Regions from separate parts of the Lysinibacillus sp. FSL K6-0232 genome, predicted to be linked through region 1. Evidence: a T-box and tRNA genes for the amino acid it is inferred to sense, from the RefSeq annotation. Region 1 holds a T-box; the other holds one or more tRNA genes.
What was found. A T-box is a leader RNA that pairs with one kind of tRNA and senses whether it is charged. The one in region 1 lies ahead of tyrS (tyrosine--tRNA ligase), so its partner is inferred to be a tRNA-Tyr.

Region 2: it encodes a tRNA-Tyr, which carries the amino acid that the T-box ahead of tyrS (tyrosine--tRNA ligase) is inferred to sense. The anticodon was not compared.

Annotation. Positions count from the first base shown of each region.
Region 1 is NZ_JBBOYW010000001.1:2,886,011-2,893,173, reverse strand. Features, by position in the region: gene MHB42_RS14075 (acetylornithine transaminase) at 1-523, shown strand, start outside; gene MHB42_RS14070 (NAD-dependent epimerase/dehydratase family protein) at 574-1,455, opposite strand; gene MHB42_RS14065 (transglycosylase domain-containing protein) at 1,710-4,712, opposite strand; T-box leader at 4,815-5,025, shown strand; gene tyrS (tyrosine--tRNA ligase) at 5,118-6,386, shown strand; gene MHB42_RS14055 (cobalamin-binding protein) at 6,437-7,163, opposite strand, start outside.
Region 2 is NZ_JBBOYW010000001.1:3,927,172-3,934,334, forward strand. Features, by position in the region: gene MHB42_RS19360 (anti-sigma factor family protein) at 1-307, opposite strand, end outside; gene sigW (RNA polymerase sigma factor SigW) at 321-884, opposite strand; gene rocF (arginase) at 1,016-1,921, opposite strand; tRNA gene MHB42_RS19375 (tRNA-Lys) at 2,106-2,178, opposite strand; tRNA gene MHB42_RS19380 (tRNA-Gln) at 2,193-2,267, opposite strand; tRNA gene MHB42_RS19385 (tRNA-Tyr) at 2,284-2,367, opposite strand; tRNA gene MHB42_RS19390 (tRNA-Val) at 2,383-2,458, opposite strand; tRNA gene MHB42_RS19395 (tRNA-Glu) at 2,515-2,589, opposite strand; tRNA gene MHB42_RS19400 (tRNA-Asn) at 2,704-2,780, opposite strand; gene mbcS (acyl-CoA synthetase MbcS) at 3,053-4,633, shown strand; gene MHB42_RS19410 (MGDG synthase family glycosyltransferase) at 4,713-5,843, opposite strand; gene MHB42_RS19415 (DedA family protein) at 5,865-6,449, opposite strand; gene MHB42_RS19420 (polysaccharide deacetylase family protein) at 6,458-7,141, opposite strand.

The sequences.
Region 1 (7,163 bases):
ACTGATTGTTGATGAGGTACAAACAGGTATTGGACGTACAGGAACACGCTACGCCTTTGAGCAAACGGTATTAAAGCCACATATTATTACATTGGCAAAGGGCTTAGGTGGTGGCTTCCCTGTTGGCGCTATGCTTGGGGTAGCAGACCTTTATTCGACATTTAGTCCAGGTACACATGGCACTACATTCGGAGGTAATCCTCTTGCTATGAGTGTGGCGGAGGCTGTGTTAAGCCATGTTTTTGAGCCAGTATTTTTACAGCAAGTTCAAGACAAGGCTGCCTATTTTATGGAACAATTAACAACACAGTTACCTTCTCATTATACGCTTCGAGGACAGGGTCTATTATTAGGCATTGACTGTGGTGACACAGAGGTGGCCTCTTTGATTGCAACAGCAGAAGACAAAGGCTTATTGCTAGTAAGCGCAGGGCCAAATGTTATTCGTCTTTTACCACCATTAACAGTAACAAAGGAAGAAATCGATAAGGCTGTAGCTATTTTAAAGACCATTTTACCTTAATGTATAAAGAATCTGCTGGTTATCTAGCAGATTCTTTATGTTTTAGCGCATTATTGAAACTGCTTTACTAAGGTTGTTACTAATTCAGGTAGCCACTCATGGAGCTGACTAAAGGTAAATCCTGCTGTAGTTGCTTTTGTATTTGACATATACCAATGGGCAGGAACATTATAAGGTGATTGGGATGCCTGATCACCGCCAACAAGAGCAATTTTCGCCTGCTTACCACTGGCTTGTTCAATAAGCGCAATTAATTCCTTTAATGAAATTGTACCGTTTGCTGTTGCATTGTAAGGGCCTTCAATTGGATACATTCCAGCAAAGTATAAAAATGCGGCAGCCTCTTTGTCTGTAATATAGCTCATTTGTGCATCAATATTGGTTACAGTGATAGGCTTGTTGTGTAAAATACGCTCAATATGAACATGTAAACGTCGTGTATAATCATCCTCACCCATTACAATTGGAAAGCGTACAGTAACAACAGGAAATGTAGCCTTTTGATATAAAACAGCCTCTGCTTGTCGTTTTCCCTCACCATAGGAGAAATCTTCACGCTGTCCCATACGAATTGGATAATGGAATGGGTCGAAGTCTTCCTCTTTTTTTATTTTGCCATCCACCTCGTAGGTTGCCAGTGTAGAAGTAAAGATAAGCTTTTTTGTTTTCCCCTTTAATACCTCACAAATAACCTGTGCTTCGTTTGGAGAATAGCAAATATTATCATAGACAATATCCCATGTTGAATTAACAAGTGCTTGTGCTAATGCCTCGCTATTATTGCGATCAACAATGAATTGCTGTACATTTGAGCCGAACGGATGCTTCGTTTGACCACGCGTTAAAATGGTAACATGATGCCCCTCTTGAAGACAGAGCTCCACTAGCTTTTGACCAAAAAAGCGTGTACCTCCTAAAACTAATATATTCATGATATGCCCACCTCTTTAAAATAGTAGTCCTCTCTATCATGACAAAAAAATCAACCTACTACAATTTAAAGATGAAATGTAGTAGGTTATCTTAGTTCAGCAAATTCTTTTTGTATCGAAAGCGAAGCGTCAGCAATAGATACAGAAAACTTCTTCCTCTGTACTAAATTTAGCCATAGAAAAACTGCACCTGCCAATTGTTAGATGTGTCTAACAATTGGGATGCAGTTTATACGCTGGGGCGTAATTGATTGTTATTGAGTTGGTGTATCAGTAGGAGGAGGGGGGCTGGTATTTCCTCCGTTTGATCCTTCTTCAGGATTAGCTGTACCACCATTTCCATTGTTATTGCTAGGGTTTGAGCCATTGCCATTATCACTAGACCCATTGCCATTTGTAGAGCCGTTACCATTCCCTTCAGTGTCACCTTCATTACCCTCAGCAGGTGGTGGTGTTTCTTGATCTGGCTCTTGTTCTTGTTCCTCTTCACTTTCTTCTGGCTCAGGCGTGTTTTCACTACCGCCTGTAGAAACAACATTAGATTGCGCAGAGGTTAAACCTGTAATATCAACAGCGACAACAACATAGGCTTGTCCACTAGCAACAGTAATGCTTTGTGTTGACTCCAAGACAGAGGTTACTAATGTTTTGCCCCCATTTGTTACATTGTAAATGCGATAGCCTACAACGTCATTGGATGAACCTGACCAAGACAATCTTGAGCCATTAATCGAAGCACTTACAGCCGCTGGTGGGCTACTATCTGCTGGGAAATCCGCTGCTGATACAGATGACGTAGATAGTGATGAATTTTTCGGTAATAGGCTTGCAGGGTTCCCACCAAGTCTTCCTAACATTCGTTTAATAAAGTCTTGGTTAAGACCTACACCACCAGAGCGTACAAATTCAGCAGGTGTACTTGATAGCGCATTATATGTTTTTCCTTTAATTGTTACAACGCTGCCGCTTCCAGAGCCAAAGCTATTATCTGGCTGTGACGGGACAAAGACCTTCGCATTAAATAAATCTGAGCGTACAAGGCCAGCGTTTGCACAAGCTGCAGAAGGTGCTAAGCCTGAAATACCACAGAATGAAGCAGTGATGACATTTGGCGGTCTCGCAAAGCTTGTTGCTGGATCAATAAATTGTGGATCCACATCGTAAACAGCATTCATCAGTGTTGCCCATAGTCTATTAACACGAACACTAGGCTGTGAATACGTATTATTAAATGCATATAAGGTACGTGGCTGATCGTAGCCCATCCAAACACCAAGAGAGATATTCGGATTATATCCTACTAACCACACATCTTTATAATCTTGAGAAGTACCTGTTTTTGCAGCGAAATCAGAGGAGAATTTCAATGAATTTCGTGCAAGTGTACCCGTTCCTTGTGTTAAAACATCACGTAGCATATCTGTAATGATATACGATGTTTCTGGACTAAACACTTGGGTAGGTGCTACCTCATGCTGATAAATGATATTGCCATCTTGATCTTCAATTCGATCAATCATATAGGAATCAATAAACTGTCCACCATTTGCAAAGGTTGCAAAGGCATTTGTATTTTCTTCAACAGTTACACCTTCATGTAAAGCACCAATACCTGTTGCAAGGTTTGTGAAATCATCAGGATGTAATTTGCTGAAGCCCATTTTGACTAATAGATCAGCAGGACGTCTATTTAAAATGTCATTATATAAACGTAATGCTGAAATATTTTGAGAGTCTGCTAAAGCCTCACGCGCAGGAATAATCCCTCGTTCATCACTTGCAATATAGTTACTTGGACTCCATGAACCGATGGAGAATCTTACGTCAACTAAGGGGCTACCTGCACCAATTACACCATATTCAATCGCTGGTGCATAAACAAGTAGTGGCTTCATTGTAGAACCATTCGAACGATAAGCTTGTGTGGCATGGTTTACTTGTGTTGTTTTAAAATCTCGTCCACCGACAAAGCTTAAAATTCGACCTGTTGTGTTTTCAATTAAAATACTACCTACCTGTACTGGCATTTCGATATCAGTTTCCTCACCAGTTACAGGGTCCTTGCCTTTTCCAGTATACGTATGACCATAATATTGGAAGTTTTGCGCTGCTTTTTGCATAGCATCGTACATATCTTTATTAATCGTTGAATAAATACGATAGCCCTTCGAACGAACATCACGATCAGCTAAGATTCTATACTTTTCCCTTAGTTTCTTTTCGGATTTTAAACGCTCTGGATCAATACCATCCTCTTGTGCTAGTTTTTCTGCAATAATATCTATTGCACGACTTTCAAGCTCATATGTAAGCCATGGATAACGATCCTCCGCACGCATTTCTGGTCCGCGGAAATCGGCAGTAATATCGTAGTCGAGCGCTGCTTGATATTGTGCATCATCAATATAACCAGCTTCTTTCATGCGGTAAAGCACTGTTTTCATACGATCAATACCTGGTTGTAAAGCTTCCTCACTTTTTAGCTCACCTGTATTTGTAAATGGTGTATAGGCAAATGGAGCTTGTGGAATACCAGCTATGTATGCTGCCTGCGGAAGTGATAGCTCTTTCGCTTTGATGCCAAAAATCCCTTCAGCGGCTGTTTCAATACCTGCAATATTTCGACCTGATGAGTTACGACCATATGGAATAATATTTAAGTAAGCCTCTAATATTTCCTCCTTTGTCATAAAATGCTCTAAACGCATCGCAAGTAAAATTTCCTTTGCTTTACGTTCATAGGATACTTCATTTGTTAATACTTGGTTTTTAATAAGCTGTTGTGTTAGAGTAGAGCCACCTGTCTGTGTAGCAGAGTTTGTGACATCTTGTAATAATCCGCGGATAACCGCTTTTGGTACGATGCCATTATGCTCGCGAAAATATTCATCCTCTGTTGCAAGAACAGCATTGATAACATCTGGTGCAACATTGCTAAGTGAAGTTTCACGACGATCTAAATCTGTACGTAGTTTCCCAATATAAATATCATTAGCAAAATAAATCTCACTGGTTTCCTCATAGCTAAAAATTTGATTTCGCAACTCTTCTTTTGAGCGTAATGGCTCATCTTTCACAAGAGAAGCAAAATAACCAGCACCAACTGAACCGACAAATACAGTACCAACCAATGCGAAGACTAAAAATAGTAAAAATAAGTTCCAGGTAACACTACCTGAAATGCGTAATCTCTTCATCCATGTTCGTTCTAGTAATTCATCGATCTTTGCATTGATTTGTTGAATCTTATCTTTCAATGTATCGACCTCCTAAAATCTTGTTTATTATAGCACATATTGTTTTAGTAGGAACATAGTTATTGACTTTGAAAAAGATTCGTATAGAATAATGTGTATAGTTTTCTAGTGAGGAAGAGCTTGCAGTAGTATCTATACTCCCTGTTTAGAGAGCCAGTGGTTGGTGAAAACTGGTCATAGTGTAGAAACGAATTACGTGCTTGGAGCTTAGACGTGCGCGCCTGCGATAAAGGCGGTTGAATGAAGTGGAAGATGGTAGACACATCTTCAAGCTGGGTGGTACCGCGTTAATTGTCGATTTAACGTCCCTGCATGCAATTGTTTGCGTGTAGGGACTTTTTTTATCTTATTTGCAATTCAAGCCCCTACACGTGATAAAGTTCAACCATTTTAGGAGGAATCAAGATGACAAACGAATTATTACAAGATTTAGAGTGGCGTGGCTTGCTTTACCAACAAACAGATGCGGAAGGTATGGCTAAATTATTAGAGGAGCAATCCGTTTCTCTATACTGTGGCGTAGACCCAACGGCAGATTCTATGCATATTGGACATATTGTTCCTCTGTTAACATTACGTCGCTTCCAAAAAGCAGGCCATCGTCCAATTTTACTTGTTGGTGGTGCAACAGGAATGATTGGTGATCCATCTGGTCGTTCTGAAGAGCGTCAATTACAAACGGTAGAGCAAATTGATAAAAATGTTCAAGGTATCCGTAGTCAATTAGAGCGTATTTTTGATTTTGCAGAAGACGGTAATGGTGCACAGCTTGTCAATAATCGTGACTGGATTGGCAATATGAACACAATTGAGTTTTTACGTGATTACGGGAAATTAATTAATGTGAATTACATGCTCGCAAAGGATACAATTGCTTCACGTCTTGATACTGGTATTTCGTTTACAGAGTTTGCGTATACATTAATTCAAGGTATTGATTACAATCATTTATACAATCACTACAATTGCCGTATTCAAGTAGGTGGCTCTGATCAATGGGGTAATATTACAACAGGCTTAGAGGTTATTCGCAAAACACATGAGGAAGAAACAAAAGCCTTTGGGATTACAATTCCTTTAGTGACAAAAGCTGATGGTACAAAATTTGGTAAAACGGCAGGTGGTGCAGTATGGTTAGATGGCACGAAAACATCACCATACGAGTTCTACCAATTCTGGATCAATGCTGCGGATGCGGATGTTGTAAAATACTTAAAAATCTTTACATTCCTTTCTCGTGAGGAAATTGAAGCATTAGCTGTTTCTGTAGAGGAGGAGCCGCATTTACGGAAGGCACAAAAGGCACTTGCTGAGGAAATGACACGTTTAATTCACGGACAAGAAGCATTAGAGCAGGCAATTCGTATTACAGCTGCCTTATTCTCAGGCGACCTAAAAGCTCTTTCAGCGGAAGAAATGAAGGATGCCTTTAAAGATGTTCCTTCTATTGAAATGGCAAAAGAGGATAAAAACATTGTGGACCTTCTTGTAGAAGCGGGTATTTCATCATCAAAACGCCAAGCACGTGAGGATGTATCAAATGGTGCAATTAGTGTAAACGGTGAAAAGGTAACAGATTTACAATACGTAGTAGATGGCAAAGATCGCTTAGAAGATGCATTTAGCATTATTCGTCGTGGTAAGAAAAAATACCATATGGTGAAATTTGGCTAAATACAATACGAAAAACAACATCCCGCATGTATATTGTGGGATGTTGTTTTTTATAAGAAGCTTGGATATTCTATATGCTTATATGCCTTGGGATGTAATAGTTTTGCAAGCTTAATGGCCCCTTCAATAAGGCGGGGAGAAGGGCGACAATAAAGCCATTCCTCCATGACATATAGCTGTTGCCTTTGGATGGCATGCAACTCCTTGGCATCTGGACGCTTTAAGACATGGGCTGGCTTTATACGTTCAATAGCAACACCAACCCAAGCCAGCATAATATAATCAGGCTTACGCTGTACCACATCTGCCCAATCCGTTTGGACACTGGCCAATTCTACATCCTGAAAGAGATTGATACCGCCGGCGATTGCACTAATTGCTGTGAGCCAATTAATGTTGCCGGGGGTAAAAATAGGGTTTGGCCACCATTCCCAATAAAGCGTGGGCTTATCTGTAATTGTTTGTGCAATGTGCTGCATGCTGTCAATCGTTTGTAAATATTCCTGCACAACAGCTTGTGCACGCTGCTCCATATTGCAAACCTTACCAAGTGTAAGAAGGTCTTGCGCGATTTCGTCCAAGGAGTTTGCGTTAAACACAATATGTGGAATGTTTCGTTCTTTCAATGCTTGAATATTTTTTTCCATGCCCGGTACACTCAAAGAGGCAAGTACAAGATCAGGCTGCAATGCTTCAAGTGCATCCATATTAATCGATAAATCAGGACCAAGCTGTGGTAAATTTTTCACTGCTATAGGCCAATCAGAAAAATCATCC
Region 2 (7,163 bases), 1.0 Mb from region 1:
CGCTCATGAATAAGCAAAATACTGCTGCTGCCACAAAGAATGGATGCCGGCGTATCCATTTTTGTATACCTACTCGACTTTTTGGTTTTGGTAAGCGAGCCATCACTGCTGTTTCAAAACCGGGAGGCGCTGTAATGTGGGAAGCACTTTTCACAAAGGCGATTGTTTCACTTAATTCTTGCATCATTTGTTTACAATCATTACATGTATGCAAGTGCTCCTTCAGCTCTTGCTCATGCTCACGACTAATGTCACCGTCTAAATAATCATGCATATATTCTATAATATGCTCTGGACAAGTATTCATGACGCTCCCCCTCCTACAGATTGTTTAATTGTTTACGTAATGCCTCACGTCCGCGATGAATTCTTGTTTTCACCGTGCCAAGCGGCATATCCAAAATCTCGCTAATTTCTTGTAACGATAACTCTTCTATATATTTCAATACGATAACTGAACGATATTTATCCGGCAAACGTCCAATCTCATATTGAATGCGATCTTGTAGCTCCATCTGCTCTAACTGTTCCTCTGGTAGCTGGTCGTCTGCTGCAATTTGTGAATACATATCAAGCCCTTCTGTACCAGCTACTTCCGCATCTAAATAATAATCTGGCTTCTTTTTACGAATACGGTCTATACAAAGGTTTGTCGCTATGCGATAAAGCCACGTAGAAAATTTTCTTTTCTGATCAAAAGTATGCAGGTTCATATAAGCACGAACAAAGGCTTCTTGAGCAATATCCTCAGATTCCTGCTTGTTGCCTAACATTCGATAGCATACTTGGTACAGTTTGTGCTGATAGAGACTCACAATATCGGCAAATGCGTTTTGATCGCCTTTAAGCACTTGTTTTATTCTCTTATTTACTAACGCATCCATTGTGTTGACTTCTCCACCTTTACAACTGTCTTATACTATACGAACCATCAATAAGAAAAGTTTCGTTTTTTTTATTATAGCAAAAGATTTTTATGCAATGTGGCAATAGGCAATTTTTTGTCAAATATTATTTAAACCAGTGTTTCTCCAAATAAAGAACCCATTAATGCAACAGCAACATTTGCAGTTGTATTCTTTTCATCTAAAATTGGATTCACTTCTACAAACTCAGCTGACGTTAACATGCCTGATTCCTGTAGCATTTCCATTGCTAAATGACTTTCACGGTACGTAATTCCTCCAGGAACAGGTGTACCAACTCCTGGTGTATAAAGTGGGTCTAAACCATCTAAATCAAGTGATAAGTGTAAGCCATCTACATTGCGCTCTTTTAAATAAGCAAGCGCATCTTCCATAACACGCGTCATACCAAGTCGATCAATCTCATGCATTGTATACACTTTAATGCCTTGCTGACGAATCAATTCTCGCTCACCAGGGTCTACTGAGCGTGCTCCAATGATAATAACATTCTCTGGCTTAATTTTTGGTGCATGGTTACGAATTTGTACTAAACGTTCATGTCCTAATCCAATGCTTACCGCTAATGGCATACCATGAATATTACCAGAAGGCGTTGTTTCAGGTGTGTTTAAGTCTGCATGTGCATCAAACCAAATAACACCTAGATTATTATAATGCTCACCTAGTCCCGCTAGTGTGCCAATTGCAATGCTATGATCCCCGCCAAAAACAAGTGGGAATTTTTTCTCCTCTATTACTTCATGTACGCTATTAGCTAAAGCAGTACTTACTTCTACTACTTCCTCTAAGTTCAATAATTTTTCATCAACAACAGCATCTGCATGTTTGTGACTTACACGAATATCCCCTTGGTCATGCACCTCATGTCCAATAGCCTTTAAACGATCTACAATACCTGCATAGCGAATAGCGCTTGGCCCCATATCCACACCTCGTCGCGTTTGGCCATAATCTGATGGTACACCGATAATAGAAATATTTAGTTTATTCATGTTTTTATACCCCCTAAAAGTTATAAGATCATTGTAAACCCTAGACATCACTTGGCTCAACTTAACATAAATATGCATATTTATTCAAATTGAAATAGCATAAAAAAATCTCCTACCGTTATTAGTAAGAGATTAGTTATCTGTAGTTAATATAACACTTTTTAATATTGTTTATTCAAAAAAGTGAGCCATGAAGGACTCGAACCTTCGACCCTCTGATTAAAAGTCAGATGCTCTACCAACTGAGCTAATGGCTCATAAAAGAAAAAAATGGCTGGGGTACTAGGATTCGAACCTAGGCATGACGGAATCAAAATCCGTTGCCTTACCGCTTGGCTATACCCCAATCATTTATAAAAAACTGGTGGAGGGGGACGGATTCGAACCGCCGAACCCTAAGGAGCGGATTTACAGTCCGCCGCGTTTAGCCACTTCGCTACCCCTCCGAAATAACACAATAATGGTGGAGGATGACGGGCTCGAACCGCCGACCCCCTGCTTGTAAGGCAGGTGCTCTCCCAGCTGAGCTAATCCTCCATAGAAACAAGTGTTATATTACAGTTTATTTTCTTTTAAAGCCTGTACATTATAAATGGTGACCCCTACGGGATTCGAACCCGTGTTACCGCCGTGAAAGGGCGGTGTCTTAACCACTTGACCAAGGGGCCAAAATATTAAGTCTTAAACAAGACAAGAACTATAATAACATTACTTTTTAATTACCGCAAGACTTTTTTATAATTTTTTTATGTATAAATATATTTTAAAAAAGAGCAAAAAAATGGCTCCGAAGGCAGGACTCGAACCTGCGACAACCTGATTAACAGTCAGGTGCTACTACCAACTGAGCTACTTCGGAACAATAATGATATTCACTTTAGTATTGTAAAGCTCTTAAGTACATTTATTATTATAGCAACGATTATTAATAATGCAAGACATTTTGCAGATTTTTTTACGTTTTACAGTTAGAATGTTTTACCTCTCACCTCGAAATGTATAATAGTTCTCTATTAAAACTAATATTTCTATTTTGCATACCATATATTGTTGCTGTATATTATTGTAATTGTTAAAATAAAAATAGTTTTAGGAATTTTCTATCAAATTTCTTTAAGGGGGAATGTTTATATGGTAACTACAAACGATTTAATTGCACCTGAATTTTATAATATCACGGAGGAATTAGAAAAATTTTCTCAGGATAATGATCGCCAAGCCATTCGTTGGATAAATGCACAGCAGGAAAGACGAACAGTTTCTTATGCAGAGCTTATTCAAAAAATGAACCAGTATGCGAATGCTTTTACAAAACAAGGGCTTCAAAAGGGTGATCGTGTATTAGTGATTACCCCCCGCCTTCCAGAAGCATATTTTGTTTTTCTTGGCTGCTTAAAGGCTGGTATTGTCCCTATTTCGTGCTCAGAAATGCTACGTGCAAGTGATTTAGAATATCGTATGGAACATTCATCTGCTAGTGCAGTTATTGCCTATGGAGCCTTTACTGGCGAGGTTGATCGAATTACCTCTACCGTAGGAGCATTAAAAAATAAATTAGTTATTGGTACAGCAGTCGGCGATTGGGTATCTTTAGATGAATTAGCGAATACACAACCAACTACATTTACAGCTGTTACAACTAAGCGTGATGATATGGCATTCCTTTCCTATACTTCTGGTACGACAGGTAAGCCTAAAGGTGTTGTTCATTCACATGGCTGGGGTTATGCACATATTCGAACGGCTGCCTCACAATGGCTTTGTGTACGGGAAGGTGATTTAGTATGGGCAACAGCAGCTCCAGGCTGGCAAAAATGGATTTGGAGCCCGTTTTTATCAACGATAATGCTTGGTGCTACTGCATTCGTCTATCATGGCGGTTTCGATGCAAAAACATACCTTCAGCTTATTCAAGATGAAAAAATCAATGTCCTATGCTGTACACCGACTGAATATCGTATTATGGCAAAGCTTGATAATTTACAAGATTATAATCTATCCTCTCTTCGTAGCGCTGTTTCTGCTGGTGAACCATTAAATCGTCCAGTTATTGAAACATTTTTAAAGCATTTTGCTCTAAAAGTACGGGATGGCTATGGGCAAACTGAAAATACATTATTAATTGGCACACTCGAAAATACTGAATTACGCCCTGGCTCAATGGGTGTTCCAACTCCGGGTAATATTGTACGTATTATCGACCATGAGGGCAATGAAGCACCTGTTGGCGAAGTTGGTGATATTGCTATACACAAATCTTCACCAGCCCTATTCAAAGAATATTATCGAGAACCTGAGCGCACACAGGCTGCTTTCCGTGGTGAATGGTATATTACAGGAGATCAGGCAAAACGTGATGAGGATGGTTACTTCTGGTTTGAAGGACGTGGAGATGACATTATTATTTCATCTGGTTATACAATTGGACCATTTGAGGTAGAGGATGCATTAAATAAGCATGAGGCTGTCCAAGAATGTGCGGTAGTCGCTGCGCCAGATGAAATTAGAGGACATATTGTCAAAGCCTTTATTATCCTACGAGATGGCTTTAAAGAGCGTGATGAGGAAGCATTAATCAAAGAGCTTCAAGAGCATGTAAAAGCTTTAACAGCACCATATAAATATCCTCGTAGCATTGTCTTTATTGACGAATTACCAAAAACAACGTCTGGCAAAATCCGCCGTGTTGAGCTACGAGCAGCAACTGTTTAAAAGGATTTTTCAAAGGTTGTAATAAGAGGGCTGCTGGAATAGTCAGGTATTAACTGGCTTTTCCACAGTCCTTTTTTACTTAAGCAGGACACATCGCACCTGTGACAAGTTGCTTTTTAAGCATCCATTGCATAAATGCTTCCCATTCCTCAGCCGTTTTTAGCTGTAAATTATTGAAATAGCTAGCTATTTGTTGTCTATAGTGGGACATCGCTTCTTCATTTAACAACAGCTGCTCAAGTTGGTGGTGGAGGCTTTCATGTTTATTAAGCGTGTAGGCTAAACCCTTCTCTGTTAAATATCGCAAATTATGCTCTTCTTGCCCTGGTAAAACCGAATGAACAAAAATAGGTAGCCTCTTATGTAACACCTCGCTAATTGTTACACCACCTGGCTTTGTTATAATAGCATCCATTTGATCATACAAACAATTCATTTCTGTGCGTGATTCAATATAAGGTAATGGCGTAATATTTGGTAATTTCCAAGCAATAATTTTTTGATACAGCTTATTATTTTTACCGCAGAGAATATGGTAATGAAAGTGCTCACTCTGTTTAAGTTGTTCATATAAATTAGTACAATCCAATAAACCAGAATTGCCACCAGCAATTAAGATATTGCGTGCAAAATTATGAAGCCTTGTTGTACATAACATTTCCTTATGAACAGGAATACCCGTTACAAATATGGCGGATTCATCTACACCTCGTCTAATTAAAGCTTCCTTCATTTCTTTCATTGGCACAAAATGATAGTCAATCGCAGTAATTCCCCAAAGCTGATTCATAAAAAAATCGGTATAAACATTGACAACCGGGATACTGCAGCGACCACTTTGCTTAAGCTTACTCATTAAATAGGATGGCGCACTTTGTGTACAAAAAATAATATCAGGCTTTTCTTGTTCTAATAAACGCGCTAAATGCTTCAATAATAGTTCATATAATTTAAAGCTTTGCTCTATATCTTTTGGTGTATCAAACACTTTTTTATAAAACTTCGTATATAGTAAAGGCGCATATTGAATCCATGATAAATAGCTTTGTGATATTATCTTTTCTACAAAAGGATTTGTATAATGCAATAAATCTACCTTTTTTACTTCAATATCTTTATTATGCTGTGTGATAAAGTCCATTAATGCATCTGCTACTTGATGATGCCCTGTTTGGATCGTTAAAAAAGGTAGAAACAATGCCTTACTCATGTAAACCCCTCCTCACACTTTTCACTTAAAGCGTAGTCCTTTTCTTTTTTTCCACAAAAAATAACTAATAAACACAATAGCGATACCTATTCCTATATACGGCGCTATCTCAGGTCCAATATGAAACACAGAGCCTAAAATGCGTCCTGCTAATAAAAAGGGAACAGCCCAAACTAGTGTTGCTAAAAAGGCATAAAGTAAGTAATTTTTAAATGGCACTCTACTAAGACCTGCCACGTATGGGCTTAACTGTCGTACACCCGGAATAAAAATTCCCACTACTACTGTACGAAGGGCATTACGATTATAGCCCTTACTAACTGTTGCTAAATTTCGCTCCGTCAAGCCGATAAATTTTCCAAAGCGCCTCATAAACGGATACCCCAACCAACGTCCAATTGCATATGCCACTAACAGCCCTGCATAAACACCAATAAAGATGCTTACAATAGACAAACCTAAAGACAAACGATGATAGCCTACAAATAATCCGACTAAAAAAATTAATGATTCCTCAGGTGCTGGAATGCCTACAATACCAAAAAATAGCGCTACAATAATAAGTACATAACCATAAGTTTCAAGCAGCTTGACTACTTCATCCATAACAACACCTACCTTAATGTGACAAACTTTGCTGTATGGGCATGCTTGCGCAAATAACCTTCTAAATGCTTCAGCATATACTTTGGCGCATCCTCATCTGCTCCTAATGTTTGCCCATTATCATGTAATAAAAAGATGCCCCCTGCTTTTGTTGCTTCTACTAGATCAGCCTCTAATGTATGCTGAATATGTGCAATCCGCCAATCTGTAAAGTGTCGTGTCCATAGTACAATGCGATATGGCTTTGTCAGCAGTGGTACACAAGCATTCAAATGTCCCCATGGTGGACGATATAAGGTTGGTCGCTTCCCTGTAATCTGTTCAATCACATGTGCACATTGCTCAATCTCTCTTTTTACTTTATATGGTGGCATTACCCAGTTTGACGTATGTTTATAATGATGGATACCAATAGCATGCCCTTCCTTATACATCCTCTTGATAATAGCTGGATATGCCTGTGCATGCTCACCAACTACAAAAAAGGTCACCTGTATATCAAATTCCTTTAGTAAATCCAATAGCTGTGGTGTATAGATTGGATGTGGCCCATCATCAAATGTTAATGCCACTCCTTTCTTACAACTAGTTTGCACTAGCGCTGTTTTTTTATAGATAGCTGTCGCTGCTATCGAGTAGGATAGCCATCCGCCTACGGTAAACAATACTGTTTTTGCTAAACCCTTTTTCAATTAATTTCCTCCCTAATAGTTA